2 regions of the Bacillus sp. THAF10 genome follow, and region 2 is predicted to be linked to the other one. Evidence: riboswitches for the same ligand, from Rfam matches in the RefSeq annotation. Region 2 holds a riboswitch; the other holds the start of a gene.
What was found. A riboswitch is a leader RNA that binds a small molecule or an ion and turns the genes downstream of it on or off. The one in region 2 is predicted to bind lysine.

Region 1: another riboswitch for lysine. It lies ahead of FIU87_RS15300 (aspartate kinase); the one in region 2 lies ahead of FIU87_RS17190 (Na+/H+ antiporter NhaC family protein).

The regions. Positions count from the first base shown of each region.
Region 1 covers NZ_CP045403.1:2,928,639-2,932,858, reverse strand. The annotation lists gene trxA (thioredoxin) at 1-176, shown strand, start outside; gene uvrC (excinuclease ABC subunit UvrC) at 383-2,155, shown strand; lysine riboswitch at 2,225-2,410, shown strand; gene FIU87_RS15300 (aspartate kinase) at 2,549-3,790, shown strand; gene FIU87_RS15295 (YslB family protein) at 4,147-4,220, opposite strand, start outside.
Region 2 covers NZ_CP045403.1:3,313,476-3,317,695, forward strand. The annotation lists gene FIU87_RS17185 (sodium-dependent transporter) at 1-462, opposite strand, end outside; gene FIU87_RS17190 (Na+/H+ antiporter NhaC family protein) at 820-2,385, opposite strand; lysine riboswitch at 2,527-2,717, opposite strand; gene FIU87_RS17195 (HD-GYP domain-containing protein) at 2,801-3,907, opposite strand.

The DNA of each region.
Region 1 (4,220 bases), 380 kb from region 2:
GCGACAAAGTGAAAATCGTGAAAGTGGATGTAGACGAAAACCAAGAAACTGCTGGTAAATTCGGCGTAATGAGCATCCCAACTTTACTAGTAATTAAAAACGGTGAAGTAGTAGATAAAGCAGTTGGATTCCAACCGAAAGAAGCATTAGCGGAGCTATTAAACAAACACGCTTAATGTTTTGCTAAAAAAGTCTGGCCTATTGGCTAGGCTTTTTTTGTATTGAAAAGGAGAAAATAATTTTATCCGCGAAACAGAGGGACTTTTTCGCCACGTCTCTTCCTCTACAAAAAATAAAGCAACACTATTCCTAATGGAACATACGTACGAAAAAAGGTATAATGAAAAAAGAAGCAAAACTTAGGTTGGAAGGAGTTTTAATTATGAACCATTCAATAAAAGAAAAACTGGCAATTCTGCCTGACCAACCTGGGGTCTATTTAATGAAAGACAGACAAGGAACCATCATTTATGTTGGAAAGGCGAAGGTTCTCAAAAACCGAGTCCGTTCTTATTTTACGGGGAGTCACGATGGTAAAACCTTGCGTCTTGTTAATGAAATTGAGGACTTTGAATATATCGTTACCTCCTCCAATATTGAAGCGCTTATTTTAGAACTGAATCTTATTAAAAAACACAACCCAAAATATAACGTCATGCTCAAGGATGACAAGCGTTATCCTTTTATTAAAATAACCGCAGAAAAGCACCCAAGACTGTTAATTACCCGCAAGGTCACCAAGGATAAGGGGAAATACTTTGGTCCCTATCCAAACGTCCAGGCGGCTAATGATACGAAAAAGCTGTTAGATCGTATTTATCCTTTACGTAAATGTGTCACATTGCCTGATAGAGTATGTTTATATTATCATATGGGCCAATGCCTCGCGCCTTGTGTGGAGCATGTTTCTCAGGAAACCAATAAAGAAATGGTAGACGGGATCGTAAAGTTCCTCAACGGAGGGTACAAAGAGGTAAAGGTTGAGCTTACCGACAAGATGATGCAAGCTGCAGAAAAAATGGAATTTGAGCGCGCTCAGGAGTTTCGTGATCAGATTCTAAGCATCGAAGCGACGATGGAAAAACAGAAAATGGAAATGAATGATTTTGTCGATCGGGATGTTTTTGGATATGCCTATGATAAAGGCTGGATGTGTGTGCAAGTGTTTTTCATACGTCAAGGCAAATTAATCGAGCGAGATGTTTCTCTCTTCCCAATTTATAACGAACCTGAAGAGGATTTCCTTACTTTTCTAGGACAGTTTTACTCCAAGCAGCACCATTTCGTGCCAAAAGAAGTGATGCTTCCTATTAATATTGATGTGCAGGTGGCAGAGGAACTTTTGCAAACCAATGTGCTTCAGCCTCAAAGAGGGAAAAAGAAACAATTAGTCGATCTTGCTGATAAAAATGCCAAGGTTGCTCTTGGTGAGAAGTTTCAATTAATTGAACGAGATGAAAGTCGAACCATTAAAGCGGTGGAGAATCTTGGTAAGATACTTGGTATCCTTACACCGCATAGAATTGAGGCCTTTGATAACTCCAACATCCAAGGTACAGACCCTGTCTCAGCAATGGTCGTGTTTATAGACGGCAAGCCAGAAAAACGAGAGTATCGAAAATATAAAACAAAGAGTGTGCAAGGCCCCGATGATTACGAATCTATGAGAGAAGTAGTCAGAAGAAGGTATACAAGAGTGCTAAGAGAATCGCTACCCTTGCCAGATTTGATTGTCATAGATGGTGCCAAGGGTCATATGAGTGCGGTTCGAGATGTTTTAGAGAATGAACTGAATATGTTTATCCCAGTAGTCGGACTAGCTAAGGACGATAAGCACCGTACTAGCAATCTCCTCGCAGGAGAAGACGCCATGATTGTTCCACTTGAGAGAACAAGTCAGGAATTTTATCTTTTGCAACGTATTCAGGATGAGGTGCACCGTTTCGCGATTACATTTCACCGCCAAATTAGAAGTAAAAGTGTGTTTCAATCGATACTAGATGAGATATCAGGAGTAGGAGCGGCAAGGAAAAAAGCTCTGATGAAGCATTTTGGTTCTGTTGCGAAGATGAAGGAAGCAACCGTGGAAGAAATACAGGCTGCAAAAGTACCGAGACCGATTGCTGAGGAAATTTTTAAAAAACTTCGTGAATAAGTGTTGTAAGGCATAGAATTGTCTGTTATAATCACTATTAATTTCATAATGTGCCACTTCAAATTTTGAAGTGATGATAGAGGTGCGAGCTTCATAAGTATGTAGTCGGAGAAGAAAGAGCTTCCGTGAAGATTACAGAAAGGGGAGATCGCCGAAGTAAAAAAAAGTCTCTTTTTCTTTTTTTTACTGGTTCTGCGTTTAAGAAATGTAGGACTGTCAGGTTGTCTTTGTGCTACCTGGAGAGCTATCTCACCGCGTGAACGGATATGTTATTTTTTGCCAATCACAGCAATGAGACTTTAGCTCATTGCTGTTTTTTGTTTTTAAGAACAGTTTTTAGCTGTCTATCTTGTTACATTATGATGAAATAATCACAAAAAAGGAATGGTGTGCATGTCAACAATCGTCGTACAAAAATTTGGAGGTACATCCGTAGGCTCTGTTGAACGAATTCAACACGTGGCCGGACGCGTAATCAGGGAAGTGGAAAAAGGACATAAGGTGGTAGTTGTTGTTTCTGCTATGGGAAAAACGACCGATGAATTACTTACACTTGCCAATGCCATCAATCCTCATCCAAGTAAGCGGGATATGGATATGCTTTTAACGACGGGAGAACAAATCACGATTTCACTCTTGGCGATGGCCCTTCAGGTGAGAGGCCATGAAGCAGTTTCCTTAACAGGCTGGCAGGCTGGAATTCGAACGGAGCCTGTTCATGGAAACGCGAGAATTACACATATTGAAACAGACCTGCTAGCGAGCTACCTTGATGCAGGAAAAATTGTCATTGTTGCCGGATTTCAAGGAATTACGGCAGCCAACGAGATTACGACACTCGGCCGTGGCGGATCGGATACGACTGCTGTTGCATTAGCTGCAGCCTTAAAGGCAAAGAAATGTGATATTTATACAGACGTAACCGGTGTTTTTACCACTGACCCACGTTTTGTCAAGAACGCTAGAAAGCTTTCTGCTATTGCTTATGATGAAATGCTAGAACTTGCAAACCTCGGTGCCGGAGTCCTTCATCCACGAGCAGTGGAGTTTGCCAAAAACTATGGAGTACAGCTTGTTGTAAGATCGAGTATGGAAGAAGAAGAAGGAACGATTATTGAGGAGGAAGTTTCCATGGAAAAAAATCTAATGGTTAGAGGAATCGCATTTGAAGATCAAGTTACAAGAATAACAGTATGTGGATTGCCAAACGAACTACATACCTTATCTACCATATTTACGACCCTTGCACAGCATAACCTAAACGTTGACATCATCATACAAACAAGTATGGATAAAGACACAACCAATATTTCTTTTTCAGTCAAAACTGTAGATGTGAAAGAGACGCTGGAAGTTCTAAATGAATACCAGGATCGTCTTGGATTCTCGTCAATTGAACAGGAGAGCGGTTTAGCGAAAGTATCTATCGTCGGCAGTGGGATGGTTTCCAATCCTGGGGTTGCAGCAGAGATGTTTCAGGTCCTAGCGACAGAAGGAATTCATGTTAAAATGGTTAGTACCTCAGAGATAAAAGTATCCACGGTAGTGGATGTAGCGGAAATGGTACGCGCAGTAGAAGCATTACATGTTGCGTTTAAACTGGGAGAAGAGTCTGTTGAGCGTGTGTTAAGCTAATAAAGTTCAAGAAAGCGTCCTATACTTAGGGCGTTTTTTACTTTTTTCAAAAAGCTCTTTTCTAAAAGATTGTTGCTAAAACCTAAGAAAAAGTCGCCTTTAAGACTTTTTCTAATTTTTATTTGAAGAAAAGTTGACACGTATTTAAAAATTCCTCTACGAAAAAAGCACGACAGTAACGTTGATTAAGTGTGTCTTATTAATAAGTAAGTACCAACTAAAAAAAAACAGCCCTGAAATGACAGGGGCTGGATCATCTAACCGTCGAAATGGGTTGCCACCCTTAAGGTAGTCAAGCTTCCGGATTATATTCCGGAGACCACCCTGGAGGCAGCAACAAGCTTTTAGAAAAGAGCCTATTTATCCCATTGAACGGTAATCTGTATCTCTTTTTTCTTTCTTTGTTCTTCTACTGCTTCGGCATTTTTGC
Region 2 (4,220 bases):
GATGATTAATGGTAGTAATACAGATGGTACAACGGATCCAAACTCACCTGGAGCAGCAAGCTTTAGGTAGTCGCCTACTAGGAATCCTGTTGGGTCGTCTCCCCATTTTAAATTTAAGGAGAAAACAGAATAGCTCATGGCCCAAGCGATGATAACGGCATAATAAGTAGAAATAACAAATGCAATTGCAACTTGCCACCAGCCAAGCCATTCAAACTTTTTGTTCATTCTTGCGTAAGATAGTGGTGCAGATCCACGGTACTTATGACCCATTGTGAATTCAAGGATCAAAAGCGGAATACCTGCTGTTAGAAGAGCAAATAAATATGGTACAAAGAACGCTCCTCCTCCATTGTCATACGCAGTTGCTGGAAAACGCCAAATGTTTCCTAACCCGATGGCTGATCCAACCGCTGCTAAGATAAAGCCTGCTCTTGTCCCCCATTGCGGTCGATTACTCATTCTCTCTCTCCCCCTATTCAGACTCTTAGTGATTATCTTATAAATTACCAGAAAATAGATAAAAGAGTCTAAATGTTTTATTTTTTCAGATTATTTAATATAATTTATACATAGTATAACTAGACTTTATGACTATGTCAAAACAAACTTTTTCCTCACTAGTTTCGACACGTTTTGACAATACTCTACACCGTATATTTATTCATATAATCCGTCAAATTTTGCATGAAAGCAGAATTTAAGCTGTAATTTCCTGTATAAATATTTTTTCAGAAAAAAAACACCTTCCCTTTTATCTCTTTCATAGATTAGATAAAAAGGAGGTGTTTTTTACTTTTTTTGAAAAGTATTATTTCATTATTGAGCCGTTTTCACTGCTTTAAAACTAAAGCCAATGATAACAAATGCTACAACAACGACTAGTAATCCTAATAAAGTACTGCCAGTTAACCCAAGAACAATGTATCCCACAATCGCAATACCAGCACAAATTAATGCATATGGAAGCTGTGTTAACACATGATCAATATGGTTACATCCTGCACCTGTTGAGGAAAGAATCGTTGTGTCAGAAATTGGGGAACAATGATCCCCAAATACCGCTCCTGCAAGTACTGCTGCTAATGCTGGCAAAAGGATAGAAACATCAGTAGATGCTGCGATTTGCCCAGCAATAGGAAGAAGCAATGTGAAGGTTCCCCATGAAGTTCCAGTTGCTAGTGCAGTAAACCCAGCAATCACAAAGATTATTACCGGTAAGAACGCAATATTCATATTAGAATTTTGCACCTGTTCGGCAATGTATTCTCCCGTTTGTAGCTCACCGATTAACCCGGCAATTGTCCAAGCAAATAAAAGAATATAAATGGCAGGAAGCATAGATTTTGCTCCTTCCATAAAGCCACGTCCCACTACCTTATTAGTCACTCCACCTTTGGAGATTTGACCAAATAGAAGTACTAAGGAAACTACTAGCGCAAACAATCCACCATAAAATAATGCTGCCGATGGATCTGTGTTTTCAAAAATACCTAACAGCGTTACTTCTCCTTCAAGTGCAGACGCCCCTAACCAAAGCATCGCTCCAATCACACCAACGAATAAAGCAACAATCGGCCACACAAGGTTACCGATTGTACCCTTCGTGCTTGTTGGAAGGTCATCCGTTAGCTCACCAGGGACCTCTTTTTCTGAATCATAAAGCTCGCCCTTTTCCATCGCACGCTTTTCGTGAGTTTTCATCGGGCCGATATTCACGTTAAAATAACTTACTAAAATCACCATAAGAATGGCAGCAAAGACATATAGATTCATCGGAATAATTTGCATGAATGCACTAATCGCTGTTAAATCACTAATATTCTGCTTTACAATCACATCTGTTCCTATAATACCGATAATTACGGCACCCCAGCTCGATACAGGGGAAATAACACAAATTGGCGCAGAAGTGGAGTCAATCAGGTAGGCTAATTTCGCACGTGAAACCTTATAACGATCGGTTAAAGGTCTGCTGATTTGTCCCACTGCCAACGCATTAAAATAATCATCAATGAAAATAACAATTCCTAAAAGTGCCGTTAAAAATTTGGAGCCACGTCTAGTTTTAATTTTCGTTTGCGCCCAATCAGCAAACGCTCTGCTTCCCCCAGTGATAGAAATAAATGCAGTAATCACACCAAGTATTAAGAGGAAAACAAGAATATAAATATTCCACAGGTTCCATTCACTATCTCCAACAGAATAAAATAACCCAAGCACCGTATCCCAAATTAGGGTAACAGTTTTCAAAGGATTAAAGTCTGCCACCAACAAAGCGGCCGCTAAAATACCTACTCCAAGTGAAAGCAATACTCTTCTCGTCACAATGACCATCAAGATTGCCAGCACAGGAGGAATCAAAGAATAAATCGTTCCTTCCATAACAAAAAAACCCCCATTAAGCTGTAATATGTTTGACCGATGGCAAACGAATGACAACAATGGAAGGCACTGAAAGAGAACAAAATAAAAAGTAATGATAGAAAATAACTATCATTACCTATGTAATGTGTTATCCTCCATCCGATCAGTAGCCCTCCATTATAAAACCCGTCCGTACCGGTCATAATGGCAGTGTTATCCTTATTCAAGATAACCCCAGCAACGTGAGTTCGACCACTCACACTGCTTCGGCACAGCATCCTTTCTTCTACTATCCTAGGTGTCACCCTCCAGTAGCATTACTCTTATGCTGCGCAGCCTCTACCTCATCGTATGATAAGGGAAGTATATTATTTTATGCTCTTACTATACCATATATCCTACTATAGGACAAAGGAAATATTTCACTACCCTATTAGCTTACTGCTGCTACGTTCTTTTGGTTATCGCAATCCACTATGGCTAGATTTAAGTGGTCTCTTAGGTTTAGGTCATAAGGCGTGTCTAATTCATCTCCAGCCTCTTCAACAATACGGATGATAGGTCGCTCTGTTAAATCTTGATTCTGACCAACCACAATTCCTTTTCTTCCATCATTAAGAGTGACCATCAACCCATAGGCATAAATCGCCACGGATTTACGAAATGCTTCAATAATTGCTGGTTCATACAACGTACCTGAGCCAGAATATAAAATTTCAAGGCCCTCGTGAGGAAGCATCGCACTGCGATACACTCGATGAGACGTGACGGCATCAAACACATCTGCCACAGCCAGAATTTTTCCAAAAAGATGGATCTCTTCGCTCTTAATTCCTCGTGGATAGCCGCTTCCATTTAATCTTTCATGATGCTGAAATGCACAATGTGCTACTATGAGAGGAATAGTTTGCATATTGCGTAAAATATCAAATCCATATGTTGCATGACGCTTCATTTCGCTGAACTCTTCACTTGAGAGCTTTCCTGGTTTAAAAAGTATTTCATTTGGCACAAGCATCTTTCCGATATCATGTAATATTCCGCCTAAGCCAAGGATCTCCAGGTCTTTTTGTGAAAGGCCGAGCTTTAGGCCAATCGAAAGCGAATAAAGGGTAACATTAAGAGAATGAGTAAATACATAATTATCATGCACATACACATCTGTCAGAAGTGTGGCAACCTCTTCATTTGATTTCATATCTGTTAACAAGTGCTGAATAAGTGATTTCAAGTCCTTTGAGGATCTATCCATCACAAACCACTTGCTGAGCTCTTTTTCGTTTTCAATGGACTTAAACGTATCTGTAATGGTCTTTACCGCGGCGTTGCGAGTGGTATCAGAAATAAGTGTAGGTATCTCCAACCCGTCTGTTCTCGCATCTTTTATATAAACATAGGTAACATTTAGATTCTGAAGACGGGAAATCATCTTGGAAGTAACAGAGATTCCTTCACTAAGAAGGACCCTGCCTGAGTCATTAAAAATAGACTTGGCCAATACCATTCCTGGCTTCATTGATTTTGTAGGTAATAGTCTCATAACTTCTCCTATCTACAAGGCACTTTTGTACAGCCTTCAAAGTTCGACAGATATCTACTTCCTATTATAGTTGAAATTTATGGTTATTGGGTGGATATTTGGAAAAAAGTTTGGAAACTTTTTTAGGGAGGTGGTAGGTGCGGAAGTAACTGGGGATGTCGAACGCTTTGCGCATTGGGGGAGCCGCCGGGATTGGGGGGAGCTGCGGCATCGAGGCTGCTGCGGCATCGGGGGGAGTTGCGGCATCGGGGGAGCTGCGGCATCGGGGATAACTGCGGCATCGGGGGGAGCTGCGGCATCGGGGGGAGCTGCG